Regions from separate parts of the Blastococcus sp. SYSU D01042 genome, predicted to be linked through region 2. Evidence: riboswitches for the same ligand, from Rfam matches in the RefSeq annotation. Region 2 holds a riboswitch; each other region holds the start of a gene.
The links. Region 2 has a riboswitch for cyclic di-AMP ahead of ACI79H_RS10560 (hypothetical protein). Riboswitches for the same ligand answer to the same signal wherever they lie in the genome.
Positions count from the first base shown of each region.

Region 1 (10,356 bases), on a different contig from region 2:
GCGCCCGCACGGTGGCGCCCATCGGCGTCGAGAAGAAGCCGGTGGGCAGCACGGCACCGCCGATGCCGACGATCTGGATGACGCCGTTGGCCGCCACGGCCTGCCGGGCGATCTCCAGCGTCGGCGCCGCGCCGACGAAGTCGAACACCGCCTGCGCGCCCACCCCGCCGGTCAGCGAGCGGATCGACTCGACCGCCGACTCGTCCGACGGCAGCGCCCGGTGCGCCCCGACCTCGCGGGCCAGCTTCAGCTTGTCCTCGTCGATGTCCAGCGCGATCACGGTCGCGCCGGTGATCGCGCGCAGGATCTGGATCCCTACGTGCCCCAGCCCGCCCACGCCGATCACCACCGCGGTCGAGCCGGCCGGCAGCGCGCCCAGCGACGAGACGATCGCGTGGTACGGCGTCAGCCCGGCGTCGGTCAGCGACACGGCGGCCACCGGGTCGAGGTCGCCCAGCGGCACCAGGTGCCGGGCGTCGTCCACGATCAGGTACTCGGCCATCGCCCCCGGTGCCCCCAGCCCCGGCGGCTGGATGCCGAGCGCCGACGCCCGCGGGCAGTAGTTCTCCGCACCCTGGGCGCACGCGTGGCACACCCCGCAGCCCCAGGCCCCGTAGACGGCCACCGGCTCGCCCACCTCGACACCCGTCGCACCCGGCCCGAGGGCGTCGACCACGCCGACGCCCTCGTGCCCCAGCGTCATCGGCAGCTCGTAGGCGCCCTCCGGCAGGCTCATCACGAACTCGTCGGAGTGGCACAGCCCCGCGGCGGTCACCTTCAGCCGCACCTGTCCTGGCCCGGGCTCCGGCGTGGGGACCTCGACCACCTCGGGCCGGCTCCCGACGGTCCGGTACTGCACTGCGCGCATGCCTGCTCCTCCGATGCCGGTACGGGTCCCTCCCGGACGTTAGGGCCTCACCGGGGAGCCGTCACGCCGCCCGCTGCTCACAGCGCCGGAGGCTCGCCCCGCAGCCGGACGACGGCGGCGCGGAAGTTGCGCCGGCCGACCACGCGCCACGCGGTCCGGACCGCCACGGGGACCGTGGCCAGCACGCGGGCGCGGTCGAGCGCCGACGCGTCCTCCAGGACCAGGCCGAGCACCAGCATCTGCTCACGGCCGGACAGCGTGCTGGCGGCCGCGCGGCACGCGGCGGCCCACTCGCCGGCCGGCAGGTGACGAGCCAGCAGCGGCAGCAGGTCGACCTCCTCCGCCGCGGTCGATTCCGCCACGCAGTCGGCGACTGAGTCGCAGGCGCGGACGAAGGCGTCGCGCGCCGGGACGCTGCCGGTCACGTCCCACTGCCGGGCCAGGGTCGCCAGGTCCCGGAGCCGGTGGTCCAGCGCGGCGCTCCGGCGCGTGGACGCGGCGACGTGCTGCCGGGCGCTCTCCTGCCCGTCGGCAGGCATCGAGCGGAGCAGCGCGGGCCACAGCAGCTCCCGCTCGAACGCGTGGTGCTCGAGCAGCACCCGGGAGACCAGGTCGGCCTGGCCGGCGAGCTCGGCCGTGCGGTCGGCGCCGTCGGTGGTCACCCACGAGGCGAGCCGGGCCAGCAGCCGGAGCTCCCGCTCCACGGCGGCGTGCAGCACCCGCTGGTAGGCGGTGGCCGCGGTGCTCGGGGCAGGCGGCGCCGGAGGTGCGGGCACCGGGGCGGGGGAGGGGAGCAGGACGGCGGTCATGGCACCTCATCGGTCGTCGGCTGGCACTGGAACCGACGCTAGGGAGGCGGGTGTCCCGGCCGACAGGGTTCGATGTCCTGACCCGGCGGGACCGCGCCCGGGATGATCACGGTCCCGTCGCCGCCGTCCCGACCAGGAGGATCCGTGCCCGACCCCCAGCCGCTCTCCCGGCCGGCCCGCCTCGCCGCCGCCGCGCTCGGCCGCCGGTGGAAGCTGCCCGCACCGCTGAACCCGGTGCTGGTCCGGCGCGACGTCGACGTCCCGATGCGCGACGGCGCCACCCTGCGCGCCGACGTCTACCTCCCGGCCGGCACCGGTCCGCACCCCACCGTGCTGCTGCGCTCGCCGTACGGCCGCGACGTCGGCTTCGCGCTCACCACGGCGGTGCCCTACGCCGAACGCGGCTACGCCGTCGTGCTCCAGAGCGTGCGCGGCACGTTCGGCTCCGGCGGGGAGTTCACGCCGGTGGTCAACGAGGAGCACGACGGGCAGGACACCGTCGCCTGGCTGCGCGAGCAGCCCTGGTTCGACGGCCGGCTGGCCACCCTCGGCCCGAGCTACCTCGGCTACACGCAGTGGGCGCTGGCGCTGGACCCGCCGCCCGAGCTCAAGGCGATGGTGCTGCACATCGGCCCGCACGACCTCGCCCAGGCCGGGATGGTCGACGGCGCCTTCCAGCTCACCAATCTGGCCATCTGGACCGACATCATCGCCCACCAGGAGCAGGTCAGCTGGCTGCGCGGCATCATCCGGCTGGCCCGGGCGGAGCGGCGGCTCAACCCCTACCTCGGCGAGCTGCCGCTGCAGGGCCTGGCCGAGCGCCTCGGTGGGACGCCGGTGCCGTGGTTCGACGAGTGGATGGCCCACCCCGACCTGACCGACCCCTACTGGGACCGCTACCGCGCCACGCCGGCCGTGCACTCCTCGACGGTCCCCACGATGCTCATCAGCGGCTGGCAGGACTGGTTCGTCGAGCAGACGCTCTACCAGTACGCCGCGCTGCGCGAGCGCGGCGTCGACGTCGCGATGACCGTCGGCCCGTGGGCGCACCTGACCATCGACCCGGCGGTGACGACGCCGGAGAGCCTCGCCTGGCTGGCCACCCACCTGCCGGTCGACGGCGCCCCGGCGCCACCCGAGCGGCACGACCGCGTGCGCGTGCACGTCAGCGGCGCGCGCACCTGGCGCACCCTGCCGGACTGGCCGCCGGCCACCACCGACCGCACCTGGTACCTCGACGACGGCGGCCGGCTGGTGGACGACGCCCCGGCGCGGCCGGGCTCGACGAGCTGGCGCTACGACCCGATGGACCCCACCCCGTCGGTCGGCGGGCGGGTGCTCGCCGGCAGCGCGGGCCAGCGGGACAACCGCGAGCTCGAGGCGCGCGACGACGTCCGCACCTTCACCACGCCCGCGCTGCGCACGCCCGTGGAGGTCCGGGGCGGGGTGCGCGTGCGGCTGGTCGTCGAGCCGGACAACCCGTACGCCGACGTCTTCGTGCGGCTCTGCGACGTCGAGCCGAACGGGCGGTCGGTCAACGTCACCGACCGGCTGGTCCGGCTCGACCCGGCGCCGGGGGAGGAGCCGGTCGCCGGTCCGCGGACGGTCGAGACGACGCTGCCCGACACCGCCCACCGGTTCCGCGCCGGCCACCGCGTCCGGCTGCAGGTCTCCGGCGGCGCCCACCCCCGCTACGCCCGCAACCTCGGCACCGGCGAGCCGCTCGGCGAGGCCACCCGCGGCGTCCCGGCGGACCACCGCCTGTGCACCGGCGGCGCGACGCCGTCGTCGATCACCCTGCCGACGGCGTGACCACGGGCCGGCTGCTGGCGGGGCCGGCGACGGGGACGACGGCGGACGGTCGGCCCGTCTGGCGGGTGCCGCTGGCGGACTTCCTCGCGCAGGTCCGCCCGGCCTACGGCGGCCCCGACTGGGACGACGTCGTGCGGTCCGTGCTCGCCGACGCCGACGAGCGGGAACGGGTGGGCACGCTCGCGGCGCTCGTCCCGGGCGGCTTCCGCCAGCCGGTCATCGTCGACGACGAGGACCGCGCGCTGCGGAACGGCATGCACCGGGTCGTCGCCACGATCCTCGCCGGAGGCAGCCACCTCGACGTCACCGACCGGTACTCGACGGTCGACCGGCCGCAGCTGCGCGTCGAGTTCGCGCTCGAGCTGCCTCCCGCACACCCCTACGAGGACGTCCACGAGGCGGCGTCGTCGTTCCTCTGGTCGTTCCCCGTGGGCGAGGAGTGGGCGGAGACCGACTGCATGTACGACGCCGACCCGCTGATCGGTGGCTACTGGTACTGGCCCGCCGACCGCACGGAGGACCTCGTCGCGGCGATGACCGCCCGCGCCGCCGCCCGGGGGGCCGGCCTGCGGGTGCACGTCGCCGAACCGCACGAGCCCGACGAGGAAGAGGACGACTGAGGCGCCGGTCGCCCGGTCCGACCCCTCGCCGGGGATGCCTCGTGCACAACCGATCTCACCCGGGCGGGTACCTGTGACGGTGTAGCCGATCAAGTCAGCGCAGCGGCGGGCCGATCCACGGAGCATGAGCAGGTCCGCAGCGCCCGAGGTGGCGACGACGCGCGTCATGGCGCGGACGACCGCCACCTTGTACGCGTTCGGCGGGGTCGCGGGACTGCTCGTCACCTGGGACACCGCCGCCGGTCCGCGACGGTCCGTGCTCGCCGGCCTGTGCCTCGCCGCGCTCGCGGCCGCCGCTGTCGTCGGCCGGTGGGGTGCGCGCTGGCCGCGGGGGGCCTTCCACCCGGCGGTCGGCGCGGCCACGGTGCTGCTCGCCACCGGCGTGCTCGTCGCGCCCGACCCGGTGACGTCGCTGGCCGCCGCCACGCTGGTCGCCTTCGTCGTCGTCGACGCGCACTTCTTCTTCGCGCCCCGCGCCGCGCTCCTGCACCTCTGCGGCGCCGTGGCCGGCGTCTCGGTGGCGCTGCTGCTGTCCGGTGGGGTCGGCCTCGGCGTCGCCCTCGGGCTGGACCTGCTCCTGGTCGGCATGGGCACCGTCATCCGTCAGCTCGTGTTCCTCGCTTCCCGCGCCAGCCGCGACCCGCTCACCGGGCTGCGCAACCGGCGGGGCTTCGACCAGGCGCTCGAGGAGCTCCTCTGCGACGCCGCCCGGACCCGGGCGCCGCTGACGGCAGTGCTCATCGACGTCGACCACTTCAAGTCCGTCAACGACACGTACGGGCACGACGAGGGCGACCGCGTGCTGTGCCGGGTCGCCGACTCGTGGCGCGGCGCGGTCCCGGCCGGCGCGGTCCTCGCCCGGCACGGCGGCGACGAGTTCTCGCTGCTGCTCCCCGGCGTGCTCGGGGACGAGGCGCTGGCCCTGGTGCGGCGGGTGTGCGCGCTCGACCCGGGCGTCTCGCTCTCCTGCGGCGTCGCCGAGCACCGCCCGGGCGACAGCGCCTCGCAGCTCATGCGCAGTGCCGACCGCGCGCTCTACGACGCCAAGGAGCTCGGCCGCGGCCGCGCCGAGCTGGTCGGCGCCCCCCGTGACGGGTCCTGGGCCGCCCCCGCGCGCTGACGCCTCAGCCGTCCTCGTCCAGCCAGGCCTCCACCCGGTCCAGCTCCGCGTGGGTGAGGCCGGTCGAGCGGTCCGGCGCGACGACGAGCACCTGACCGTGGGCGGCGATCCACCCGCTGGTGTCCTCGGCCTGGTCGGCGAGGTCGTCGTCGATCCACACGATCCGCCGCTCGGGCTCGGCCGCCGCGACCGACTGCGCCGCCGCCAGCTTCCACCACCCGGCGACGCCGCCGAGCGCTCCGCCGAAGCCGGTGGGCAGCGCGTCGCGGTCGTGGGTCCGCAGCCCGCGGGGCAGGCCCATCGGCTCGGCCAGCAGCCGGTCGGCCATCCGGGTCCAGGTCGTGAGCCACTGCAGCTCCACCCGGCCGCGCTCGTGCAGCGCGCGCACCCGGGTGAGCACGCTGGGGTCCCACGACAGGACGTAGCCGTTGAACCGCCCGCGGTGCCAGCCCTCGGGCAGGTCGTGGCGCACGGCGTTGAGGACCCCGTCGACGTCGAGGAGCAGGACGGGCGGGGGAGACGTCACCGCGTCGTCCTACCCGGGTGCGGTCCAGTCGTGACGACGGCCTCAGGCGGTGATCGCGTCGCGGCGCTGGTGGCGCAGCCGGCGGCGCTCGCGCTCGGACAGGCCGCCCCAGATGCCGAAACGCTCGTCGTTGGCCAGCGCGAACTCCAGGCACTCGGCCCGCACCTCGCAGCCGGTGCACACCCGCTTGGCGTCGCGGGTCGAGCCGCCCTTCTCCGGGAAGAAGGCCTCCGGGTCGGTCTCGCCGCACAGCGCGGAGAGCCGCCACGACTCGTCGTCGGCAGGTGCTGCCCAGGGGGTGGCCCAGGTGGTCTCGTCGGCGACGGCGGGTTCGTCGGTGACCAGGGACAGGAAGGGGCGGTAGCTCGAAGGCACGGGATGCTCCAGGGGAAGTGGGGCGGGGTGACGGACCGGTACGGCCCGTCGGCTGTCCGCAACGTTATGCGGGCGTGACCTGTCGGGCTCCGGCGCATCCGACCGAAACGATTCCGTCCGTTTGGTGCATCTTGTGCACCCGCCGGCGTGCCGCCCGCCCGCCGACGTGGCCACTCCGGCGGGCTGGGCGCCGCCGGGGTGGCCACGTCGGTGGCACTGCGGGGTCAGGCGACGCGGCGCGTGGAGTGGTAGCCCGGCATGGAGTCCACCCGCACGACCGAGACCGGCTTGCCGTAGGTCGAGGAGTGCACCATCAGCCCGTTGCCGATGGCCATCCCGACGTGGCTGACCGGGCTGTAGAAGAAGATCAGGTCACCGGGCTGCATCTCGTACCAGGGGATCTCCACCCCGGCGGTCGACTGCGCGCGCGAGGTGCGCGGGATCTCGACGCCCGCGGCCCGGTAGGCCGACGAGGTCAGCCCCGAGCAGTCGTAGCCGCCGGGACCCGTGCCGCCGTACACGTAGGGCTTGCCCTGCTGCGCCAGGGCGGTGTCGACGGCGACCTGCGCGGCGTGCGTCGGCGCCCCGACGGGCGAGGAGGAGAAGGACGCCGGAGCGGCGGTGAAGCCGGCGGGGGCGGCCGCGACCGGAGCCGGTGCCGCGGCACCGGTGTCGGCCGAGGCGGCGAGCGGGGTGAAGGCGATCCCCGCTCCGGTGAGGACGGCGAGCGCCGCCCCACGAGCGGAACGACGGGTGGGCGTGGACGTGCGCATGGTCGTCATGGACGACGGTTCTCCTTGTTCTCCGGAACCGCCTACCGGGTTAGCTGACGGGTTCGGGCGGGGAACTCGCCCGGCGCGCCGGCAGGTCCGGTCGCGCTTCACCCCAGGGGAACGGTGGGTCCCCGGTCCGGGCTGCGGGAGGTCTCCGGCAGCCCGGTTCGGCGGTGCCCGGCGAGGTGCCACCGGAGGCGACGACGAAGGCCTCGGCCGGACGGCGACGACGCTAGGTCGGGGCTGCGGCAGTCACAAAAGGACGCCGCGCCGCGGAAGGTGCGCACGCCGAGGCCGCCGCGCCCGGGCGCCCGGGCGGCGACTCGCGTGCGAGCACGGCGGTTCCCGACGGCGGCACCGCGCCGTCCCGGAACGCGTCACGGAACGCGATCGGCCGCTTACTTCGCTCTCACCGGCGTGGCGGGACGCAGCGTCGAGGACCGGTCGCCGCCCGGTGGGATCAGGACCCATGCCTCAGGACACCGGGACGTGTCCCGCCCGAGGGTCTTCCTCGTCGGACGGGAAGGACCCGCCCGCTCGAGGAGGAGACACACCGCAATGACCGCAGAGACGCTGCTCGTCCCCGCCGCCGGCACCGCCCGCCCGGTCCCGCGCCCGGCGCCCATCGGCCGCCGTGCCGCCGTGGCCTGCCTGGTCGTGGGAGCGACGCTGAACCTGGCCGAGGCGCTGCTCGGCCGCGCCGCCGGCGTGGGCGAGTCCACCGAGGCGACCCTCGATGCCGTCGCCGGCCGGCCCGGGCTCACCTCGGCGACGCTCGTCGCCGGCACCGTCGCCATCCCGTTCCTGCTCCTCGGCCTCGTGGCCATGGCGCAGCTCGTCCGTCCCCGGATGCCCCGTCTCGGTGCCGCCGCCGCCGTGCTCGGCTTCGTCGGCTCGCTCGGCTTCCTCGGCCTCCATGCGGTCTCGATCGTCGATGCCGCGGCTGCCGGGCAGCCGGACCGGGCGGCCATGCTGGCGCTGATCGAGGACGTGCAGTCCAGCCCGCTGGCGCTGCTGGTCCTGCTGCCCTTCCTCGTCGGCATGCCGCTGTCGGTCCTGCTGACCTCGATCGGCATGCTGCGGACCCGCGTGGTCGCCCGGTGGATCCCGATCACCCTGCTGGTCTTCCTCGTCCTCGACTTCGGCCAGTTCCCCACCGGCCCCGTGGACCCGCACTGGCTCTTCGTCGCCGCCGCCGCCGGTGCCGCCGCCGCCATCGTCCGCCGCAGCGACGAGCAGTGGTGGCGCGGCACGGTGGACGCCGGCACGCGACAGGGCTGACCGGCCGAGGCCGACGCACTAGCGTCCCCGCCTGATGCTCAGGAGCCGTCCGGTCCGCGCGAGCCGGGCCACCCTCGTGGTGGCCCGGCTCGCCGCCGTGCTCTCGATCGCCTACCTCGCCGCCGGGATCGCCGCGCACCTCGCCACGGCCCCGGCCGACCGGGCCGACCTGCTCGCGACCCCGGAGCCGGTCATCGGCCCCGCCATGGCCCTCGTCGGCGCCGTCCTCCTGGGGCGCGTCCCGCGGGGGGCTGCCGGCCACCGGGTGCTGCTGCTCACCGCCGTCATCGGCTGCTCCGCCTGCGTGTACGCCGGCTCGATCGGGATCGCGGTGCACGGCGCCGCCGGCCCGGCTCCGGTCGACGACGTCGCCGCGTGGCTCGCCCAGTGGACCTGGATCCCCGCCTTCGTGCCGTTCGCCACCCTGCTGCCGCTGGTGTTCCCCGACGGCCGGCTCCCGTCTCCGAGGTGGCGGCCGGTGGCGGCCGCCGCGGTGGGCCTCGTGGTCGTCATGGTGCCGTTCGCCGCCTTCACCGACGTGGGCTCGACGGCGGGGCGCCCGGCCAACCCGCTCGCGGCCGACGCGCTGGAGCCGGCCGTCGACGTGCTCGGCGGGGTCCTCTTCGCCGCGCTCCCGGTGCTGGCGCTGGCCGCGATCGCCGGCCTGGTCGTCCGCTTCCGGCGCGCCGATGCGCAGGAGCGCCGGCAGATCGCCTGGGTCGGCTACGCGCTCGCGTGGGTGGTCGGCGCGGCGTGGATCTCCCCGCCGCTGTTCGCGGTGACCACCCTCGCCGTCCCGCTGGCCATCGGCGTGGCGGTGGTGCGCTACCGGCTGTTCGGCATCGACGTGGTCCTGAACCGCACGCTGGTGGGCGCCGCGCTGCTGGCGTCCTCGGCGCTGGTCTACGTCGCGGTCGTCGGCTGGTTCGGGGGGCTCGCAGGCCGGCGGGACTCCCTCGTCGGCTTCGCGGGGGCGGTCGCGGTGGCCGCGGTCTTCCACCCGCTGTACGTGCGGATCCAGCGCGGGGTCGACCGGCTCCTGCACGGCCACCGCGGCGACCCGTACCAGGTGCTCGGCCGGGTCACCGAGGTCCTGCGCGTCGCCGGCTCCCCCCGCCAGGCGCTCGGCCGGGCGGTCGCCGTCCTGGCCGCGGAGCTCAAGCTGCCCGCCGTCTCCGTCACGGTCGAGCGCCCCGGGGCCGCGCCGGTCGTCGAGTCGGTGGGGGACGAGGTGCTCGCCGTCCACGCCTTCCCGCTGGAGTGGCACGACGACGTCGTCGGCACCCTCCGGGTCGGCCACCGCGCGGGCAGCGGGGACCTCGACGCGCTCGACGAGGCGCTGGTCGCCGACGTCGCCGCCCAGCTCGCGGCGGTCGGCTTCGCCCTCCGCCTGGCCACCGACCTGGAGCGGTCACGTGACCGGCTGGTCACCGCCCGGGAGGAGGAGCGGCGGCGGATCCGCCGCGACCTGCACGACGGGCTCGGCCCGCAGCTCGCCTCTGCCGTGATGGCCCTCGACGTCGCGGACCGGGCGCTCGGGCGGGAACCGGCCCGCGCCGTGCCCCTGGTCGCCACGGCGCGCGACCAGCTGCAGGACGCCGTCGCCGACGTGCGCCGGATCGTGCACGGCCTGCGGCCACCGGCCCTGGACGACCTGGGCCTGCTCGGTGCGCTGCAGGCGGGCGGCCCGGGCCTGCTCGCGGGCACCGACGGCGCTCCGGACATCCGGATCGAGGGCCGCGGCGAGCTGGGCGGGCTGCCGGCCGCGGTGGAGGTGGCGGCCTTCCGGATCACGCAGGAGGCGCTCACGAACGCCGTGCGGCACGCCGACGCGGCGCACATCGCCGTGCACCTGTCCCGCGGGCCGGACGCCGTGCGCATCGACGTCGTCGACGACGGCACCGGCTGCCCCGACGACGCCCCGGCCGGCATCGGCCTGGACTCCATGCGGGACCGTGCCGCCGAGCTCGGCGGGAGCTGCCGCATCGCGCCGGAACCCGGCGGTGGCACCCGGGTGTCGGCCGTCCTGCCGCTGGGAGGGACCCCGTGACGCGCGTCGTGATCGCCGACGACCACCCGGCCTTCCGTGCCGGGCTGCGGGTGCTGCTCGAGGACAGCGGGCTCGAGGTCGTGGCTGAGGCCGCGGACGGGCCGGGCGCCGTCGACGCCGTC
Region 1 covers NZ_JBJGZM010000005.1:244,929-255,284, forward strand. Annotated here, with positions in the region: gene ACI79H_RS12020 (NAD(P)-dependent alcohol dehydrogenase) at 1-868, opposite strand, end outside; gene ACI79H_RS12025 (hemerythrin domain-containing protein) at 946-1,677, opposite strand; gene ACI79H_RS12030 (CocE/NonD family hydrolase) at 1,822-3,489, shown strand; gene ACI79H_RS12035 (hypothetical protein) at 3,486-4,109, shown strand; gene ACI79H_RS12040 (diguanylate cyclase) at 4,234-5,229, shown strand; gene ACI79H_RS12045 (HAD domain-containing protein) at 5,234-5,755, opposite strand; gene ACI79H_RS12050 (WhiB family transcriptional regulator) at 5,798-6,130, opposite strand; gene ACI79H_RS12055 (C40 family peptidase) at 6,355-6,912, opposite strand; cyclic di-AMP (ydaO/yuaA leader) riboswitch at 6,928-7,086, opposite strand; gene ACI79H_RS12060 (hypothetical protein) at 7,462-8,184, shown strand; gene ACI79H_RS12065 (sensor histidine kinase) at 8,219-10,234, shown strand; gene ACI79H_RS12070 (response regulator) at 10,231-10,356, shown strand, end outside.
Region 1: it holds a riboswitch for cyclic di-AMP, as region 2 does, so the genes downstream of both, ACI79H_RS12055 (C40 family peptidase) here and ACI79H_RS10560 (hypothetical protein) in region 2, are expected to answer to the same signal.

Region 2 (10,356 bases):
TCAGCGTCGTCGACGTGGCGATCACCGCGCCGAGCGGGGCGTAGTACGGGTAGTCGGCCGCCGGTCCGGGGACGAGCCGGACCAGCGCCCAGGCCAGCGAGGCCGCGAGCGCGGCCTTGAGCGCCATCCCCAGCCGGGGATGGCGGGCCCAGACCCGGCGCGCCCGGCCGAGCACCTCCGTCGGCGTCCGCATCCGGGTCGCTGTGCCCCGGACGGCGGCGTCCGGAACACGCCCCTCCCACCCCCGCGGGCGACGCGGGACGGAGGGCGGCGGCACCGGCGCCGAGCACGGGCTAAAATGACTCGTCGTCCCCGGGAACGCGCCGATCCGGCCGGGACCGCAGGACATCCGACCCCCACCCCTCAGCGCGTGCCGGCTCCTCGTCGCGCACGTGCCGGCCTCTCCGCTAGGACTGCAGGTTCTCGCGACGCCGTCCGATCCCGTCACGAGAGGCGACGATGACTGCGACCGACATCGCCCAGCCGGCCCCCCAGGGGACCGGCGACCCCGCCCCCGCGCCGGCCACGAAGCCCCGCGCCAAGGCGGCCGCCAAGCCCAAGGCGCCCGCGAAGCCGAAGGCCGCCGCCAAGCCCAAGGCGCCGGCGAAGCCGAAGCCTGCTGCCGCTGCGGCGGAGCCGGCCGACGACGAGCCGGCCGCCGACGACCTCCTCGAGGCCGCGACCCCCGGTGAGGCCGTGACCATCGCGACGACCGCGCAGGTCGACGAGGAGGACGACGCCGAGGCGCCCGAGGCCGACGGCGAGGCCGCCGCAGGCGCGCCCACCGGCGAGTTCGAGTGGGGCGACGAGGAGGAGTCCGCGGCCCTGCGCAAGGCCCGCAAGGACGCCGAGATGACGGCCTCGACCGACGCCGTCCGCGCCTACCTCAAGCTCATCGGCCGGGTGAAGCTGCTCACCGCCGAGGAGGAGGTCGACCTCGCCAAGCGGATCGAGGCCGGGCTCTACGCCAGCCACAAGCTCGCCGACGCCGCCGCCGCGGGCGAGACCCTGCCGGTGACCCGGCGCCGCGAGCTCACCTGGGTGACCCGGGACGGCGAGCGGGCCAAGGACCACCTGCTGGAGGCCAACCTCCGCCTGGTGGTGTCGCTGGCCAAGCGCTACACCGGCCGCGGCATGGCGTTCCTGGACCTGATCCAGGAGGGCAACATGGGCCTCATCCGCGCGGTCGAGAAGTTCGACTACACCAAGGGCTTCAAGTTCTCGACCTACGCGACGTGGTGGATCCGGCAGGCCATCACCCGCGCCATGGCCGACCAGGCCCGCACCATCCGCATCCCGGTGCACATGGTCGAGGTCATCAACAAGCTCGGCCGCATCCAGCGGGAGATGTCGCAGTCCCTCGGCCGCGAGCCCACCCCGGAGGAGCTGGCCAAGGAGCTCGACCTGACCCCGGAGAAGGTGCTGGAGATCCAGCAGTACGCCCGGGAGCCGATCAGCCTCGACCAGACCATCGGCGACGAGGGCGACAGCCAGCTCGGTGACTTCATCGAGGACTCCGAGGCCGTCGTCGCCGTCGACGCCGTCAGCTTCGGCCTGATGCAGGACCAGCTGCTGAGCGTCCTGCAGACGCTGTCCGAGCGGGAGGCCGGCGTGGTCCGGTTGCGCTTCGGCCTCACCGACGGCCAGCCGCGCACGCTGGACGAGATCGGCCGCGTCTACGGGGTCACCCGCGAGCGGATCCGGCAGATCGAGTCCAAGACGATGAGCAAGCTGCGCCACCCCAGCCGCTCCCAGGTGCTGCGCGACTACCTGGACTGAGCAACACCGGACGAAGGCCCCGACCGGTCGGTCGGGGCCTTCGTCGTTCCCGCGTCAGTCCGTGGCGGCGGCCCATTCCGCAGCGGTGGTCTCGTCGTAGTACCGGGTGAATCCGCAGCCCTCGCCGATGAAGCCCCGACCCTCGACGTCGCTCAGCACGCCCGAGACGAGCAGGCGGGTGCCGTGGACGTAGGTCTCGACGGACTCTCCCTCCGGCGTCCGCGGGTAGGGCCCGTCCATGTGCAGGGTCACCGTCTCGCCGGCGCCGCCCCGGTACCAGGCGTGCACGCGGAAGGTGACCGAGTAGTAGCTCTCGGCCTCGGTCTCTCCGGGCAGCGGGGCGAAGCGCTGCTCCCCGATCCCGGTGATCGTCCCGTCCAGGGCGAAATCCTTCGCAGCGATCAGGGTGGGGGAGTACTCGGGGCAGCTCGCAGCGTCGGTGGCCGGTAGTGGGCCCGCCGGCAGCTCCCCGGCCGCGATGGCGGCCCACTCCGCAGCGGTGGCCTCATCGTGGTAACGGGTGTAGCCGCAGGAGAAGCCGAAGAGGGCCATGTCCCCGGTGGCGGTCGGCGTGCCGGATGCGCGCTCGGTCGGGGCGAGCACCCCGGACACGAGCAGGCGGGTACCGATGCCGTACGTCGAGACGCTCGAGTCCTCCGTGTCGGGCCCGTCCAGGACCACGTCCACCGTCGCGCCGGAGCCGCCGGCGTACCAGGTCTGCACCCGGAAGGTGACGGTCATCTTCTGACGAGCCATCTCCGGACCCAGGTCCGTGCCCGGCTCGACCCCGGTCACGGTGCCGGCGAAGGCGAAGGCGCCCTCCTGGGTGAGATGGCCGGCGAGCCCGACGGGCGAGTAGCCCTGGCAGTCCCCGCTCGCGCTGCCAGGGAGGGCGCCCACACCGGTCGGCGGCGCGGTGTCGGCGACCACGCGCGAGGTATCCCCGGAGCCCGGGTCCCATGCTGCGACGGTGCCGCCCCCGACGGCCACCACCGCGGCCACGAGCAGGGCCGCGCACGTCCGCTGCGTGCGTCGGCGGCGCTGCGCCGTGTGCACGGCGACGGCGGCCAGGCCACCCGCGTCCGGGGCGCCAGCCGCCTCGGCGGCGAAGAGCTCGCGGAGCCGGCGCTCGATCGGGTCGGTCATGGTGCCTCCTGGACGGTGTCGATGACGGCGGTGGACCGGAGACCGGCCAGGGCGCGGGAGGCGGTCGCCCGCACGGAACTCGCGGTTGTCCCCATCGCCTCGGCGATCGCGGCGTCGTCGAGGTCGGCGGAGTAGCGCAGCACCAGCACGGTGCGCGCCCGTGGGGCCAGGTCGGCCAGCAGCGTGCGCATCTGCTCCCGGGCTGCGAGGGCGTCACCGGGAGCGGCTGCGGGGTCGAGCGAGGTGTCGGGCAGATCGGTCGGGCGCTCGGTGCTCGACCGACGGCGTCGCCAGCTCAGGTGCGCGTTCACGAGCATCCGCCGGACGTACGCCGCCGGGTCGTCCGCCGCTGTGACCTTCCGCCAGTGCCGGTAGGCGTCAGCCAGTGCCGTCTGGGTCAGGTCCTCCGCGAGGTACCGGTCGCCGGTCAGGACGAACGCCAGCCGCAGCAGGGGAGCTCCCTGTGCCGCCACGAACTCCTCGAACGTCATGCCCTGCTCCCGTCAGTGGTCTCCACCTGGTCAGACGCATCGACCCCCGCCCGGCGCTGCACGCGGGGCGGACGGATCCTGCAGGGTCGGCCTGGCGGGACGCCGGCAGGAGCGCGCCGGAGAGACGACGAAGGCCCCGACCGTGCGGTCGGGGCCTTCGTCGTTCAGGAGGGTGCGAGCCCTCCGCGGATCACGTCGCCTCGGCGTCCAGGGCGTCGGAGACGCGGCGGTGCGCCGCCCAGATCTCCTCGGGCATGTCGCGGAACAGCGAGAGGTGCTGCTCGCGGTGCGCCATCTCCTGCTGCCAGCGGTGGGTGTCGATCGACAGGAGCGTCTCCAGGTCGTCCGGACGCAGGTCGTCCATGCCCTCGAGCTGCAGCTCCTCCTTGGTCGGCACGATGCCCACGGGGGTCTGCCGGCCGGTGACCTCGCCGTTGCGCAGCTGCATGAGCCACAGCAGCGGGCGCAGGTTGTCCCGGTAGCCCGGCCACAGGAAGCGGCCGTCCTCGCCCCGCTGGAACCAGTTCACGTGGGCGAAGACCGGCTGGTCCTCCGCGGCACCGATGATCTTCAGCCAGTGCTCGGCGTACCGGCCCTCGGAGTAGGCCATGAACGGCCGCATCGACATCGGGTCGTACCGCAGGACGCCCTCGGTGCCCTCGGCGGCGAAGGTCGCCTCCGCACCCAGGGTCAGGCCGTCGTAGACGCCCTCGGCGAGGTCGGTGATCGCGCGGATCAGCGGCTCGCGGTCACGGGTGCGGCCACCGAAGATGATCGCGTCCACCGGGACGCCCTTCGGGTTCTCGTAGTCCGGCGCGATGTTCGGGATGTTCGCCAGCGTGGTGGTGAACCGGCTGTTCGGGTGCGCCCAGGGCTCGTCCTTCGCGTCCTCGGACCGCTCCGAGATCAGCTCGCCCTTCCAGTCGCGCCACCCGTCGGTGTCGGCCGGCGGGTTCTTCGACTTGCCCTCCCACCAGACGTCCTGGGTCTTCTCGTTGTAGGCGACGTTGGTGAAGATCGTGCCGGTGCCCTCGGAGATCGCCTCGACGGCCGTCGGGTTGGTCACCTCGTTGGTGTCCTTGGCGACGCCGAAGGCGCCGAACTCGGGGTTGATCGCGTAGACGCGACCGTCCTCCTCGTCGACCCACAGCCAGGCGATGTCGTCGCCGTAGAAGTGCACCTGGTAGCGGTCGCCCAGGGCGTCGGGCGACAGGATCATGGCCAGGTTCGTCTTGCCCGACGCGCTGGGCATGCCACCGCAGATGTGGTACGTGCGGCCGGTCTCCTTGTCGGTGATCCCCAGGAGCAGGAACTGCTCGGCCAGGAACTTGCCCGACGCCCAGCCGTCGTAGGTCGCCTGGCGCAGGCCGTGGGCGATCTTGCCCAGCAGCGCGTTGCCGCCGTAGGAGGAGCCGTAGTGGAGGATCGTGCGCTCGTCGGCGATCGTCACGAAGTAGCGCTGGTCCTCGGCCGTGCCCTGGCCCAGGCTGTCCAGGTCGCCGGTCACGTGCACGCCGCGGACGAAGTAGTCCTGGTCGGCGAGGTCGTTGACGTACTGCACGCCCACCCGCGCCATGCGGATCATGTGCAGGACCACGGTGCGGGTGTCGGTGAGCTCGACGCCGGTGGCGAAGGGCTGCAGCGGGGATCCGGGCGGGGCCATCACGTAGGGGACGACGTACATCGTCTTGCCCGCGGACCTGCCGGCCATCCGCTCCTCGAGCATCGGGCGCATCTCCGACGCGGGGCGCCAGTTGTTGTACTCGCCCTTGTCCTCGGGGTTGTTCGTGGCGACGACCGTCCGCTCCTCGGAGCGGGCCGTGTCCTTCGGGTGGCTGCGGGAGTAGTACCGCCCCTCGCCCGCCGGCAGGATCTCGCCCGCCTCCAGCGCCTCGGCCAGCAGCCGCGCGTCGTCGGAGGCGTTGACGACCTCCACCCGCTCCGCGCCGGTGTGCTGTGCCCAGTGCTTCACGTAGGACCGGACGGCTTCGTTCGTCAGTCCAGCTTCGTCCAGTACCGCGTCAATGGCAGTCACGAGGATCCTCTCCATCCGCTACGACCCACCTTCTCCTCCCGGGCACGATCCAGCCACCGCGCCCCTCGCATGAGGAGCGGCGCGGACCCCGGCCCGGGAGATGTCGGGTGATCGTGTCAGGCGTGTGAACTCCCGTGGACGGCGGGAGGCCTTCGGGGCGGGTGGGAGCATCCGGAAGGAGTACTTCCCACGCTCGCGCGTGTGAGCTGCGTAACTCGGGCACCACGGCGTCGTTGTCCCCAGCGGCCCCGTCCCCGCCTCCCCGGAGCTCACCGTGCGCCGTCTCGTCGTCCTGCTGCTCGCCCTCCTCGTCACCTCGGTGGTCGTCGCGCCGTCGTCCTCGGCCGGTGGGCCGGTCCGCTACGTGGCGCTGGGGGACTCCTACAGCGCGGCCTCCGGCGTGCTGCCGCCGGACCTCACGGCCCCGCCGCAGTGCCTGCGCTCGACGGCGAACTACCCGCACGTCATCGCGGCGGTCACCGGGGCGCAGCTGACGGACGTGACGTGCGGCGGCGCGGACACCGGTGACTACCTCGCCCCCCAGCACCCGGGCGTGGCCCCGCAGCTGGACGCCGTCACCCGCGACACCGACGTGATCACCATGACCATCGGCGGCAACGACAGCGGGGTGTTCATCAACGCGATCACCCAGTGCGGCGCCGCCGGGCTCTCGACCCTGGGCCAGGGCAGCCCGTGCCGGGACCGCTACGGCGCCTCCTTCGAGGACACCATCCGGAACACGACCTACCCCTCGCTGGTGCAGGTGCTGAAGGCCGTGCGCGCCAGGGCGCCGCACGCCGAGATCGCGATCCTCGGCTACCCCTCGATCCTGCCCGCGACCGGCGGGTGCTTCCCGCTGATGCCGGTCGCGGTGGGCGACGTCCCCTACCTGCGCGGCGTCCAGGCGACGCTGAACGACGCCGTCCGGCGGGCCGCGAACGCGGCCGGCGTGACCTACGTCGACCTGAGCCGGGCCTCCGAGGGGCACGACGCCTGCCAGCCCGTCGGCGTCCGCTGGGTGGAGCCGGTCCTTGCCGGCACCAACCCGGTCATCGTCCACCCGAACGCCCTCGGCTCGTCGCGCATGGCCGGCGAGGCGCTGGCGGCGCTGCGCCGCCTCTGAGCCCCCCAGCAGGAGGGAGCAGGCACGTGGCCGACCTCGGTGAGGTCTTCGCCGCCGCCGTCCGCCGGGTGCTCGCCGAGCACCCGGAGGACGAGGAGCACCGGATGCTGCACGCCCCCGCCCTGGCCGCCGGCGGCCGGTCGTACGGCTTCGCCAGCGGCGACCAGCTCACCGTGAAGCTGCCCGCCGAGCGCGTGCGCGCCCTGATCGCCGACGGGCGGGGGCTGCCCTGCTCGCCGCGCGCGGGGCGGCCCATGCGCGAGTGGGTGCAGATCCCGTCGCCGGACGAGGAGGAGTGCGTGGCGTGGCTGCGCGAGGCGCGCGCCTTCGTCACCGGCGCCCGGCACCCATGAGGCGCGTCACGCCCGAGCGGATTGTCACGGAACCGTAACGGTGGTTACCGTTGAGCGGTCCGGAGGTCGCAACCTCCCCACCCGGGGAAGCCGCCGGACGCCGTTGAGTCGCCCTCGTCCTCCTGGGACGCGGGCGAGCCGGGGACCCACTGCAGCACTGGGGTGAATCCTGCGCCGGGCACGTGCCCGCCGCGGGTAGGGCACTTCTGAGCCCGAATCCGTCAGCTAACCCGGTAAGCGGTATCGGAAGAACGGAGAGCCGCCGGATGGCGCGCCCCTGCACCACCGCACGACCCCGGTCCACCCGCCCCTCCACCCCGCGGGAGACCCCGCACAGCTGAGCGCTGCCTGCCGCTCCGCGCACGCGCCGTCCTCCTCCGGCGGCGACGTCCCGGTACGCCCGCGGTCCCGCACCGGCACCCCCGGTGGTCCGCCCCGCGGCGGTACGCCCTGGAGCCGCAGCGCCCGCAGACCGCACACCCGTCGCAGCCCCTCGTCGTCCCTGGTCGGACGCTGCTGCACGCATCCCCCCGGAGCACCCGCACCCATGCACCCCCGCACGCTCGTCTCCGGCCTGACCGGCCGGTTCTCCACCCCGTCCGCCGCCGGCCACCGCCGGCCCCCGGCCCGCACCCGCCGGCCGGCCGTCTACCTGGGCGTCGCCGCCACCGGCGCGGTCCTCGTCAGCGCGATCGCCGGCACCGGCCCGGCCGCGCAGGCCGAGCCGGTCGACGCGCAGTCGGTCAGCGTCGCCGCCCAGCTCGGGCTGGACGACGCCGCCGGACCGGTCGACGTGACCCAGGACCTCCAGTCGCTCACCGACCTCACCGCCAGCCGCAGCAGCCGCGAGGACGCCGAGGCCGCGGCCGCGTTCGCGCAGGCCGCCGCCGACCAGGCGGTCCTCGACCGGCAGCGGGCCGAGGCCGAGGCCGCCGCGGCCTTCGCGAAGGCGGCCGAGGAGGCCGCAGCAGCCCAGCGCGCGGCCGAGCAGGCCGCCGCGGAGCAGGCCGCCCAGGCCGCCCAGGCCGCGGCACGGGCGCGGGCCACCGCGCCGGCCCCCGCACCGAAGGCCCCGGCCGCGGCGGTCGCCGAGGCTGCGGGCTCCGTCGCCGCCACCGTCCGGGCGAAGATCAACAACACCGCCGGGCCGATCAACCCCCGGGCGCAGGCCGCCGCGGACAAGGTCGTCAGCAACGTGCCGGGCGCGGCGTCGATCACCCTGGGCGGCACCCGCGCCAGCGCTGCCGACCCGGGCGGGCACCCGTCCGGGCTCGCCGTCGACTACATGGTGATGAGCAACGGGGCGCTCGGCGACGCGATCGTGGCCTACCACGTCGCGCACTGGGACGAGCTCGGCGTGGAGTACGTCATCTGGAAGCAGCGGATGATGAGCTCGCCCGGCGTCTGGAAGCCCATGGAGAACCGCGGCAGCCCGACGGCCAACCACATGGACCACCCCCACGTGAACTACCGCTGACCGGGGTGGGGGGCGCTCCCGGGGCCGCGGCTACTGTCGACGGCCCCGGGCGGCGCCGCTCCGCCGCGCCCGCCCCGATCCCGGAGAGCCACCTGGAGGAACCCGCCGTGCCGACGACCGGTCGTGGACGGGGGAGCGACGAGGAGGAGTCGCCCGCGGCTCCGCCCATCCCTTCCTTCGCCTCGCTGCGCGCACCGCGCCGCAGCTCCCCGGCGATGGACGTCCTGGCGCCGCCCCCGGCCGCGCCCGAGCTGCCCCTGCCCCCCGTGCCGCCGCCGGTCCGGGAGCGGCCCGTGGGTGCAGGAGCGGTCCGGCCGCGGCCGGCCGAGTGGCCGGACCTGCTCCGGTTCGGGGTGCGGGTCGCCTCGGCCGCCCTGCGGCTGCCCGGCGTGCTGGTGCTCGAGCCCGCCCGCCGGCTGCGGCGCCTCCTGGGGGAGTAGCGCCGCAGCCCGGCGGGGTCAGCCGCGGACGCGGAGCAGGACCTTGCCGGCGGCCCGGCGCTCGTCGAGCTCGGTGACGGCGGCGACGACGTCCTCCAGCGGGTGCACCGAGCCCAGGACCGGGTCGAGCCGGCCGCTCTCGAGGAGCGGGTAGAGGTCCTCCCACTGCTCCTTCGGGAAGCCGGGAGCGCCCGTCGACCAGAACGCGCCCCAGCCGACGCCGACGACGGAGACGTTGTTGAGCAGCAGCCGGTTGACCTTGACCGTCGGGATCTCCCCGCCGGTGAAGCCGAGCACCAGGATCCGGCCCTCGCGGCCGAGGCTGCGCAGGGAGTCGGTGAACCGGTCGCCGCCGACCGGGTCGACGACCATGTCCACGCCGCGGCCGCCCGTCAGGTCCTTGACCGCGTCCCGGAAGCCCTCGGCCGGGACGACGTCGTCGGCGCCGGCCGCGCGGGCCACCTCGCCCTTGGCGTCGCTGGAGACGACGGCGAGCACGCGCGCGCCGTAGGCCTTGGCCAGCTGCACGGCCGCCGTGCCGAGGCCGCCGGCGGCACCGTGCACCAGCACGCTCTCGCCCTCGGAGAGCCGGCCGCGGCGGCGCAGCGCGAAGTGCATCGTCAGGTAGTTCATCGGCAGCGCGGCGCCCTGCTCGAAGCTCGTGCCGTCCGGCAGCGGGAACACCAGCGACGGCGGGGCGGCGACGACCTCGGCGAAGCCGCCCAGCGACGGGAAGGCCGCCACCCGCTGCCCGGCGCTGACGCCGCTGCCGTCGGGAGCGGAGCGCACCACGCCGGCCACCTCGCTGCCCGGGACGAAGGGCAGCGGGGGCTTCATCTGGTACTCGCCGCGGCTCTGCAGCACCTCGGGGTAGGTGACGCCGGCGACGTGCACGTCGATGAGGACCTTGTCCCCGGCCTCGGGCTCGGGGACGTCGACGACCTGGATCGCCCGGGGGCCGTCGAGGGTGGTGATCTGGGCGGCGCGCACGGGTCCTCCTGAGGTGGGGGTCGGGATGCCTCCGAGCTTGTCAGACCCGGTGCCGACCCCGCCGCTCAGGCGCCGGCCGGCGTCTCCTCCGCCTCGATCGAGGCGTTCCACTCCTGCTTGGTGGACTGCCAGCCGTCCTCGGTGTCGCCGCGCCGCCAGTAGCCCGAGATCGACGTCCACGCGGGGTCCAGGCCGACGAGCGCGCGCAGGTGCCGGCGCAGCTCGCGCACGGCGTAGGCCTCGCCGTGCACGAACAGGTGGCCGCGGCCGGCCGGGAGCTCGGTGGCCCGGACGGCGGCGACCAGCGCCTCGCCCGGGGCGGCGTCGCCGCGGTGCACCCACCGCAGCTCGGTGCCGGGCCGGGGGACGACGTCGGCCTGCTCCTCCTCGGGCCCCGCGACCTCGACGAAGGCCAGCGCGCGGGCGCCCTCGGGCAGCTCCTCGAGCGCGGCGGCGATCGCGGGGAGCGCCGCCTCGTCACCGGCCAGCAGGTGCCAGTCGGCGTCGGCCCGCGGGCGGTAG
Region 2 covers NZ_JBJGZM010000004.1:344,329-354,684, reverse strand. Annotated here, with positions in the region: gene ACI79H_RS10595 (hypothetical protein) at 1-193, opposite strand, end outside; gene ACI79H_RS10590 (RNA polymerase sigma factor) at 460-1,779, shown strand; gene ACI79H_RS10585 (hypothetical protein) at 1,834-2,925, opposite strand; gene ACI79H_RS10580 (SigE family RNA polymerase sigma factor) at 2,922-3,416, opposite strand; gene ACI79H_RS10575 (phosphoenolpyruvate carboxykinase (GTP)) at 3,607-5,466, opposite strand; gene ACI79H_RS10570 (SGNH/GDSL hydrolase family protein) at 5,726-6,574, shown strand; gene ACI79H_RS10565 (hypothetical protein) at 6,601-6,927, shown strand; cyclic di-AMP (ydaO/yuaA leader) riboswitch at 7,019-7,182, shown strand; gene ACI79H_RS10560 (hypothetical protein) at 7,475-8,404, shown strand; gene ACI79H_RS10555 (hypothetical protein) at 8,512-8,844, shown strand; gene ACI79H_RS10550 (NADPH:quinone oxidoreductase family protein) at 8,863-9,834, opposite strand; gene ACI79H_RS10545 (siderophore-interacting protein) at 9,900-10,356, opposite strand, start outside.

Region 3 (10,356 bases), on a different contig from region 2:
GCTCCGGCGGCCACCCGTCGGTGGCCCGGGCTCGCGCGGTGAAGTACATGGCGAACAGGCCGGCGAAGAACATCAGCTCGCTGGAGAGCCAGACGATCGTGCCGACGCTGACCATGTTCGGTCGGGTCAGGGAGTGCACCCGCGAGGTGTCGAAGGTGCTGCTCGCCACGGGGGCCGTTGTCACCCGGCCATCATGGCATCGGCCCCCCGCGCTGACGACCTCGGGTGCGCGCGTGGCGTGGCGTGCGCCGGCGGTGCCGGTGCGGGCGGTCGCGGTCCTACCCGGCCGGTGCGCGCGGAACCACTAGGCTCGCCCGCGTGAGCGCCGCCGGAAACCCCGAAGCACCGGCCACCGTGCTGGTCTACAGCTCCCGCGCCGAGACCCGCGAGGCGGTGCGCACCGCGGTCGGGCGGCGTCCCGCGCCGGACGTCGGCCCGCTCACCTGGGTCGAGTGCGCCACCGGGGACGAGGTGGTCGCCGCGGTCGACGGCGGGGGCGTCGCGCTGTGCATCCTGGACGGCGAGGCCCAGCCCACCGGCGGTCTGGCGCTGGCCCGGCAGCTCGAGCAGGAGGTGCCCGACCGCCCGGCGGTCTGCGTCCTCATCGCCCGCCAGCCCGACCGCTGGCTGGCGCACTGGTCGCGCGCCGAGGGCACGCTGCCGCTGCCGGTCGACCCGCTGACCGCACCCGGCCTGGTGGCGGACCTGCTGCGCGGCTCCGCACGTCGTCCCGTCGCCCGGTGACCGCCGCGCCACCCTCCCGGCCGTCCTGGGCCGGCCTGCTCAACCGGTTGCTGGCCGGGCAGGACCTGGCCGCGGCGGACACCGCCTGGGCGATGACGGAGATCATGGGCGGGGAGGCGACCCCGGCGCAGATCGCGGCGTTCGCCGTCGCGCTGCGCGCGAAGGGGGAGTCGGCGGCCGAGGTCGCCGGCCTGTCGACCACGATGGTCGCCCGCGCCACACCGGTGGAGCTGGCCGTGGAGTGCGTGGACATCGTCGGGACCGGCGGCGACGGTGCGCACACGGTCAACATCTCCTCGATGGCCTCCGTGGTCACCGCGGCTGCCGGGGTCCCGGTGGCCAAGCACGGCAACCGGGCGGCCTCGTCGTCCTCCGGTGCCGCCGACGTGCTGGAGGCCCTCGGCGTCGTCATCGACCTGTCCGCCGCCGCGGTCGCGCGCTGCGTGCACGACGCCGGCATCGGCTTCTTCTTCGCGCCCGTGTTCCACCCCGGCTTCCGCTTCACCGGGGTGCCGCGGCGGGAGATGGGCATCGCGACGGTCTTCAACTTCCTGGGCCCGCTCGCCAACCCCGCCCGTCCGGTGGCCGCGGCCATCGGGTGCGCCGACCGGCGGATGGCGCCCGTGCTGGCGCAGGTCCTGGCCGAGCGGGGCACCCGGGCGCTGGTCTTCCGGGGCGACGACGGCCTGGACGAGCTGACGACCGCGACGACGTCGACGGTGTGGGTGGTCGGGGACGGCGGGGTCCGCCCCGACCGGGTCGACCCCGCGGCCCTGGGGATCGCCCCGGCCTCCGTCGACGCGCTCCGCGGCGGGGACCCGGCCTTCAACGCCGACGTCTTCCGCCGGGTGGTCGGCGGCGAGCGCGGACCGGTGCGGGACGCCGTCCTGCTCAACGCGGCCGCGGCCCTGGCCGCCTTCGAGGGCATCGGGGACGACGTCGCGGCGGCTCTCGCGGGCGGTCTGGAGAGGGCGGCGGCGGCCGTGGACGACGGCCGCGCCGCGGCGCTGCTCGACCGCTGGGTCGAGGTCAGCCGGGACGCGCGGGAGTAGGACCGGGGTCCTCTCTCAGTCCGCGGACTCGAAGCCGATCGAGAAGGCGGCCTCGAGGTCGTGGCGGGAGTAGGCGCGGAAGGCGATGTGCGTCTCGGTCTCGAGCACGCCGGGCACCTTGTTGATGCGGCCGGCGATGACCTCGGCGACCTGCTCGAACTCGCGCACGCGGACCAGGGCGATCAGGTCGACCTCGCCGGCGGTGGAGTAGACCTCGCTGACCCCGTCGAGGTCGGCGATCGCCGCGGCCACCTCGGGGATGGAGTCGGTGGCTGCGTCGATCATCACGATGGCGGTGATCACGCCGGCGATGCTAGCGGGGACCGCCCGCGGTCGCCGACGCCCGCGGTGATCCGGTCGGGCCGTGCCCGGGTGCCGAGCGACCGCCCGTCGGCGAACGGGTCGCGCCGGGCCCCGGTGCCGTCGGCCATGGCGAGGAAGCGGCTGAACGCCCCCGTGCCCGGTGCGGGGCTGGCCAGCGTGCCGTCCAGCTCGACCAGGCGGGTGCCCGGCTTCTCCATCCAGCGCAGCACCAGTTCGGTCTCGTCGACGGTGGCGGCGATCTCGCCGTCCGGGCCGAGCACCGTCTCCGCGGTGCTCAGCAGGCCGGCCAGCGTGCCGCGGACCGACGTCCCCCGGGGTGCGACGCCGGCGCTGACGAGCCGGCCGCGCCGGACGACGGACAGCTCCCAGCCACCGGCGCCGTCGGTGCGCGCGAGGACCAGCTCCGGGACGGCGGCCAGCGACTCCAGCCGCTGCCGGCGGCGCACGGCCCGCAGCAGCACGGCGATCCGGTCGCGGAGGACGGCGGCGTCCTCGTAGCGCTCCTCGGCGGCCAGCCGCTCGACCCGCTCCAGCAGCGGGGCGACCAGCGCGACGGGGTCGCAGGCGACCGCCGCCCGCAGGACCCCCGCGACGTCGGCGTACTCGGCGACGGACTGGGCGCCGGTGCACGGCGCCCCGCACCGGCCCATGTCGAACAGCGCGCAGGCCGACCCGGACGGGGCGCGGGCGGAGATGCGGGCGGTGCACTGCCGCAGGGGAAGCGACTCGTGGACGGCCGCCACCGCCGCGTCGGCGGCGCGGCGGTCGGGGAAGGGGCCGAGGAAGACCCCGGCGCCAGGGCGGACGCGGCGCACCACGGACAGCCGGGGGAAGGGCTCGTCGGTGAGCCGCACCCACAGCGCCCGCTCGGGGAAGCGGGAGCGCCGGTTGTACCGGGGCTTGTGCTCGGCGATGAGGCGCAGCTCGCGGACCGCCGCCTCCAGGGCGTGCGCGCACGGGATGGCGTCGACCCGGTGCGCGAGCGCGACCATCTCGGTGATCCGGCTGCGCTGCTCGCCGGAGGTGAAGTAGCTGCGCACCCGCGTCCGCAGGTCGGTCGACGTGCCCACGTAGAGCGGCTCGTCGCGCGGGCCGCGGAAGAGGTAGACGCCCGGGCCGTGCGGCACGGTGTCGGCCAGGTGGCGCTTGCGCCGGCGCTCGGGGTCGATCTGGCGGGTGAGGCCGGTGAGCTCCTCGAGCGAGGAGATGCCCAGCGGGCCCAGCCGCTCGAACAGCCCGTGCAGCACGTCGACGGTGGCCCGCGCGTCGTCCAGCGCGCGGTGCGTGGGGGAGGTGGTGGCCCGGAAGTACGGCGCCAGCGTGGCCAGCTTGCAGTTGGGCACCTCGTCGCGGGTGAGCAGCCGGCGGGCGAGCACCGCCGTGTCGACCGAGGCCGCAGCGGGCCAGGGGATCGCGTTCTCGGCGCACGCGGCCTTGAGGAACCCGAGGTCGAACGGGGCGTTGTGCGCGACGAGCACGGCCCCGCGTGCGAACTCCAGGAAGGAGGGCAGCACCGTCCCGATCCGTGGCGCGGCGGCGACCATCGACGTCGTGATCCCGGTGAGCACGCTGATGTAGGGCGGGATCGCCGTCCCGGGGTCCACGAGGGTCTGGAACTCGCCGAGCACCACGCCGCCGCGCACCTTCACCGCACCGATCTCGGTGATCGCGCTGTCCTTCGGGGAACCACCGGTGGTCTCCAGGTCGACCACGACGAAGGTGACCTCGGCCAGCGGCGTGCCGAGTTCCTCGATCGTTCCCTGCACGTAGAGCGGGAGGGCGGGGGAGGAGCTCACGGGGCGGACGGTAGGTCGGGGTGCCGACAGTCCCGGGGACGCCGCGCCGGGGCGGTCGCTGCGCGGGGCGGCCGGCCGGGTCGCCCGGCCGGGGGGTACCAGGCCTCCCACCTGGCGGTTCGCCGCCGGCCGGGACACCATCACCTGCGGTGGGCGACGCCGCCCGGATTCCGCAGAGGTGGTCCCGATGTACCCGCGCCCCCCGAGGTCGGCGGTGCCGTGCGCGCCGCGCGGCCGCCCGCCGGCGAGGCTGCTCGTCGCGCCGCTGGTCGCGCTCGCCCTCCTGGTGCCGGCCGCCCCGGCGGGAGCGGCGCCCAGCGACCAGCCGGGCGGGACGTCCGGGGTGCTCGACAGCCGGGCGCTCGACGAGCTCCAGCAGCGGGCCTCCGAGGTGCAGCGCGGGCTGCAGGAGCAGCAGGGGGCGGTGGTCGAGGCCCGGGACGCCCTGGCCGAGGCCGAGCGCGCCGTGGCCGGCGCCCAGGCGGTGCTGGGCGAGGCCGAGGGCGAGCTGGCGGTGCACCAGGAGGAGGTCGCGCGCTACGCCGCGGCCGTCTACCGGGACGGTGGCGCGGTGACCCCGCTGACGCTGCTGCTGACCGGGGGCGACCCCGGCGACGTGGTGTCCGCGCTCGGCTTCCTCGACGTCGTCGACCGGCACGCGGCCTCGGTCATCGGCGACGCGGAGGCGCAGCGGCAGACCGCTCTCGGGGAGCAGCGGCAGGCCGCCGCGGCGCTCGAGCAGGCGCGGGCCCGCGCCGACGAGGTCGGCGCGCGGATGGCGGAGCTGGAGGCCGCGGCCTCCGAGGTCACCGCGGAGCTGGACGCCGCCCTCGGTGCGGTGGACAGGCAGCTGGCCCAGCTGCAGCAGGAGCAGGTCGAGGTCAACGAGCGGACGGCGGCCAGCTGGCGCGCCTACGTCGACCAGCTGGCCGCGGCCGGCGTGGTCGCCCCGCCGGCAGCCGCGCTGGGCGACCCGGCGGCGGGCCTGCCCGAGCGCCTGGTGCCGGTGGGGGCGGCCGGTGGCGGCGCCCAGCGCGGCGCAGCGCAGCTGCCGGGCCGGCCCTCGTCGCTGCTCGTGCTGCCCGCGGAGACGCTGGCGGCGGTCAGCGCCGCCATGGAGGCGCTGGGGCTGCCCTACGCGCCCGGGACGGCGGGACCCGAGTCCTGGGGGTGCGGCTCGCTCGTGCAGGCGGTCTACGGGCGGGCCGGCATCCCGCTGCCGGGGGAGCAGGCGGAGCTGTTCGCCGTCACGACGCCGGTCGCCCCCGCCGACGTGCTGCCCGGGGACCTGGTCTTCCTGGGGACGCCGGAGGCGGGGCTCGGCCACGTCGGCCTGGCCCTGGACGCGCGCACCATGCTCGCGGCCGACGCTCGCGCGGGCGCCGTCGTCGTCCGCACGCTGCCCGCCGAACAGGTGCTCGGTGTCGGCCGGCCGGTCCTCGGCCGGCGCCCGCCGGTCGCGGCGCCGGGGCCGGCCGCGGGCGCGCTGCGGGTGGAGTGCGGCAACACCGTCTACCCGCCCAGCTACGACGGCGCGCGGCAGTGGGGCGGCTACCCCAACGGCCTCATCCCGCCCAGCGCCATGTGCGCGCTCGGGACGGGCGGGCACACGCTGCGCTGCGACGCCGCCGCGGCCTACCGCGCGATGTCGGGGGCGTACGCGGCCGCCTTCGGCGGGCCGCTGTGCATCACCGACTCCTACCGCACCTACGCCGGGCAGGTGGAGCTCTACGGCGAGAAGCCGGCGCTGGCCGCCGTCCCGGGCACGAGCAACCACGGGTGGGGGCTCGCGGTGGACCTCTGCGGCGGCATCGAGACCTTCGGGACGCCGCAGTACGCGTGGATGGTCGCCAACGCCGGCCGGTTCGGTTTCCTGCACCCCACGTGGGCCGACCCCGGCAACGGGCGCGAGGAGCCGTGGCACTGGGAGTACGCCGGCACCTGACCGCCGCCCGCGGAATTGTCGGTGGCCGTTCCTACCGTGCGGATGACTCACGGAGGAGAGACATGCTCATCGACTGCGACACCTGCACCGTCCGCGGCACCGGCTGCGGCGACTGCGTCGTCACCGTCCTGCTCGGCGCCCCGCCCGGCTGGGAAGGGGTCGACCCGGTCGTCGTGCCGATGACCGGTCGTCCGCGTCCGGCCGCCCCCGCGGCCGAGGACGTCGTCGTGCCGCCACCGGGTGTGGTGGTGGAGTTCGACGAGGTCGAGCGCCGGGCGGTCCGCGCACTGGCGGAGTACGGCCTGGTGCCCCCGCTGCGGCACCGCGGCCGTCCCGGGGCCGACGGTGGCGGGGCACCCGGCCGGCGCACCGGCTGAGGACCGCGTCACGTGGCCGGGATGACTGCGGAGGGTGCTTCTACCCCTACGCAGCGCCGATGGTCGGGAGGCGCGCGGTGCGCGGAGCGATTCTCGTCACAGGTTTACCTGCTGCCCCGGTTTGTCACGGCAACATCACGAACGTAGGGTCGTCGCGTCCGACCGGGTGGTCGTCGTCCCCCGAGGGACGGCCTCGGCCGGGCACCGCCGAATCGCCGCACGGCGTCCGCAGGGACGTCCGAGGTGAACCGGGGACCCACCGCAGTCCTGGGGTGAGTTCCCCTGCAGGGCCGGTTCGCCGGTGAGCAGGGGATAGGGCCAGTCTTCCCCGCCCGAACCCGTCAGCTAACTCGGTAGGCGGTGACGAGGAAGAAACGGAGAGCCGCCGCTCGTGGCGACCCCTCACGCCCTACCCCCGCATGCCCTCGCACCGTTCCGTCCCGACACCCCGGCCGGCCCCGTCCGCCGGGTGGGCCGCCTCCGGGCCGGCCTGCTGATCGGTGCGACCACCGCGCTGACCTTCACGATGGTCCCCGGCACGGCCTCCGCCGAGCCCGGCACGGCCACCAGCACCGCCGAGGCCGCGCAGATGGTCGCCGACGCCAGCCGGCAGCTGGAGATCGTCAGCGAGCAGCTCAACGAGGCGAAGGTCGAGCTCCAGCGCCAGCAGGCCGCCGTCGACGGCGCCGAGCAGGCCGCCTTCGAGGCCCAGCAGCAGCGCGCCGCCCTCGACGGGCGCATCCGGCAGCTGGCCCGCACCGCCTACACCAGCGGCGGCAGCTCGCTCACCCAGCTCGACGTGCTGCTGACCAGCGACTCGGCCGACGAGTTCGTCTCCCAGCTCGGCACCCTCGACGCGATCGCCGGGCGCACCAACGCCGCGGTCAGCGAGGTCGCCGAGGCCTCGACCCGCGCGGAGGACACCCGCACCGAGGCGCGCGAGGCCCGCGAGCGGGCCGAGCGGGGCGTCGCGGACATCGAGGCGCAGCAGCGCGACCTCGAGGGCAGGATCGCGGACTACCAGCGGCAGTACGACGCCCTCGACGCCGCCCAGCGGGCTGCCCTCGAGCGCGCGGAGGACGAGCAGCCGGTCCGGGCCTCGCGTGCCGAGCGCACCGCCCCGGCGCCCGCTGCCGCCGCTCCCAGCGGTGCCCCCGCGCCCAGCGGTGCCGCGCAGATCGCCGTCGACACCGCCCTCGCGCAGGTGGGTGACCGCTACGTCTGGGGCGCCGGTGGTCCCGACGCCTTCGACTGCTCGGGCCTCACGTCCTACGCCTACGCCGCCGCCGGCGTCTCGCTGCCGCACTCCAGCCGCAGCCAGTCGCAGATGGGCACGCCGGTCTCGCGGGGCGAGCTGCAGCCGGGCGACCTGATCTTCTTCTACAGCCCGGTCAGCCACGTCGGCATGTACATCGGCAACGGCCAGATGGTGCACGCGTCGACGTCGAGCCAGCCGGTCAAGGTCGCCAGCGTGGACTCGATGGGCAGCTACAACAGCGCCCGCCGCATCGCCGGCTGACGCGCACCGCCCACCGACCGAGGGCCGGTGACCTCCTGGGCGGAGGTCACCGGCCCTCGCCGTCGGCGGCCCCGGGGGGCCCCGGACCCCGCCCCTAGGATCGGCGGCGTGGAGCACCTGTGACGCCGCGCCGCGCGGCCCTGCTGGTCGCGGTGGTCCTGCTCACCGCCTTCGCCGTGGTCGTCGCCGTCACCACGCCGTGGGACGTGCTGCCGGAGCCCCCGGGCGGCGCCACCCCCGCGGACCCGACCGCCGGGCTGTCCGCCGAGCAGGTCAGCCGGGCCGAGGCCTTCGCCGCCGCTCTCCGGCCGGCCTCGCTGGCCTCGCTGCTGCTGGGGCTCGCCGTCTCGGCGGTGCTGGGGCTCACCCGGCTGGGGGCACAGCTGGTCCGGACCGCCGGCGCGCCGCTGGGCGGCCGCTGGGCCGGGCAGGTGCTGCTGGGCGTCCTTGCCCTCGCGGTCGTCGGCCGGGTGGCCACGCTGCCGCTGTCGGCCTACGGCGAGGTGGTGCGCCACCGCTACGGGCTGTCCACGCGGAGCTGGGGCCTGTGGGCCCGCGACGTCGTGGTGTCGACGGCGATCGACGCGGCGCTGACCGCGCTCGGCCTGCTGGTCCTCGTCTGGCTCGCCCGCCGGGCGCCACGCGCGTGGTGGGCGCTGGCCGCGGCGGGGGCGACCGTGCTGGTCGTCGTCGGCTCCTTCCTGTGGCCGGTGCTCATCGAGCCCGCGTTCAACTCCTTCGAGCCGATGCCGCCCGGGCAGCTGCGCACCGACCTGCTGGCGCTGGCCGAGGAGAACGGCACCCCGGTGCAGGACGTGCTGGTGTCCGACGCCTCCCGCCGGACGACGGCGCTCAACGCCTACGTGTCCGGCTTCGGGTCGACCCGGCGCATCGTCGTCTACGACACGGTCCTCGACCGGCTCCCCGACGAGCAGATCGAGGCCATCGCCGCCCACGAGCTCGGGCACGTGGCCACCGACGACGTCCTCACCGGGACGCTGCTGGGTGCCCTCGGCGGCGCGGGCGGGGTCGCCCTGCTCGGCTGGGCGCTCACCTCGCCCCGGCTGCTGCGGCGGGCCGGGGCGCAGGGCCCCGGCGACCCGGCCGTGGTGCCGCTGGCCCTGCTGCTGGTCGCGGTCGGCACGCTGGTGGCCACCCCGGTGCAGAACCTGGTCTCGCGCCAGGTCGAGGCCCGGGCCGACGTGCACGCCCTGGACCTGACCCGCGACCCGGAGGCCTTCGTCGCGATGCAGCGGGGGCTGGCCGGCACCAACCTGTCCGACCCGAGCCCGCCGGCCGCCTGGCGGTGGTGGTTCGGCTCCCACCCGACGGTGGCCGAGCGGATCGCGCTGGCCGAGGACTGGACCCGGCTGGAGCGCGAGCCGTGAGCCGGACGCTGGTGGTCACCAACGACTTCCCGCCGCGCCAGGGCGGCATCCAGACCTTCGTCGCCGCCCTGCTGGAGCGGCGCCCGCCGGACTCCCTCGTGGTGCTGGCGTCGGACTCCCCGGGGTCGGCCGAGCACGACGCCGCGCTGCCCTACCCGGTGGTCCGCCGGCCCACCGGCATGCTGCTGCCCACCCGGGCCACCGCGCGGGCGGCCGTCGACCTCGTCCAGCGGTACGGCTGCGACCGGGCCTTCTTCGGCGCCGCGGCGCCGCTCGGCCTGCTGGCCCCCACCCTGCGCGCGGCCGGGATCGGGCACCTGGTCGGCGCCACGCACGGGCACGAGACCGGGTGGGTCGCGCTGCCGGGCAGCCGGCAGCTGATGCAGCGCATCGCCGGAGGGCTCGACGTGCTGACCTACATCACGGAGTACACCCGCGACCGGCTCGCCCCGGCGCTGGAGGGGCGCACCCGGCTGGAGCAGCTCTCCCCGGGGGTGGACGTCGAGCGGTTCACGCCGGACGTCGACGGTGCGGAGGTGCGGCGGCGGCACGGGCTGGGGGAGGCGCCGGTGGTCGTCTGCGTCTCGCGGCTGGTGGCCCGCAAGGGGCAGGACGTGCTGGTCGAGGGCTGGTCGCAGGTGCTGGCCCGGCACCCGTCGGCCCGGCTGCTGCTGGTGGGCGGCGGGCCCGACGAGGCGGCCCTGCGGCGCGCGGTGGCCGCCCGGGGGCTCGAGGGCTCCGTCGTCCTCACCGGGGCGGTGGACGCCGCCGAGCTGCCGGCCCACTACGCCGCCGGCGACGTCTTCGCCATGCCCTGCCGCACGCGTCGCGCCGGGCTGGACGTCGAGGGCCTGGGCATGGTGTTCCTCGAGGCGGCGGCGTGCGGGCTGCCCGTCGTCGCCGGCACCTCGGGCGGCGCCCCCGAGGCGGTGCGGGAAGGCGTCACCGGGCACGTCGTCGACCCGCGGTCGCCCACGGCCGTGGCCGCGACGCTGGCCGACCTGCTCGACGACCCGGCGCGGGCCCGGGCGATGGGCGCCGCCGGCCGGGAGTGGGTCGAGCAGCGCTGGTCCTGGACCACCATCGCCACGACCTTCACCGAGCTGCTCGAGACGCACTGAGCCCCCTCCCCGCGGGTGCGGGGAGGGGGCTCAGGAGGCGACGGGGATCAGCGCGAGTACAGCGCCTCGACCTCGTCGCCGAACTCCTTC
Region 3 covers NZ_JBJGZM010000002.1:319,606-329,961, forward strand. Annotated here, with positions in the region: gene ctaE (aa3-type cytochrome oxidase subunit III) at 1-184, opposite strand, end outside; gene ACI79H_RS05750 (hypothetical protein) at 319-744, shown strand; gene trpD (anthranilate phosphoribosyltransferase) at 741-1,796, shown strand; gene ACI79H_RS05760 (Lrp/AsnC family transcriptional regulator) at 1,812-2,099, opposite strand; gene ACI79H_RS05765 (DEDD exonuclease domain-containing protein) at 2,096-3,916, opposite strand; gene ACI79H_RS05770 (D-alanyl-D-alanine carboxypeptidase family protein) at 4,104-5,861, shown strand; gene ACI79H_RS05775 (hypothetical protein) at 5,924-6,238, shown strand; cyclic di-AMP (ydaO/yuaA leader) riboswitch at 6,434-6,613, shown strand; gene ACI79H_RS05780 (NlpC/P60 family protein) at 6,708-7,757, shown strand; gene ACI79H_RS05785 (M48 family metallopeptidase) at 7,877-9,145, shown strand; gene ACI79H_RS05790 (glycosyltransferase family 4 protein) at 9,142-10,266, shown strand; gene ACI79H_RS05795 (AMP-dependent synthetase/ligase) at 10,314-10,356, opposite strand, start outside.
Region 3: it holds a riboswitch for cyclic di-AMP, as region 2 does, so the genes downstream of both, ACI79H_RS05780 (NlpC/P60 family protein) here and ACI79H_RS10560 (hypothetical protein) in region 2, are expected to answer to the same signal.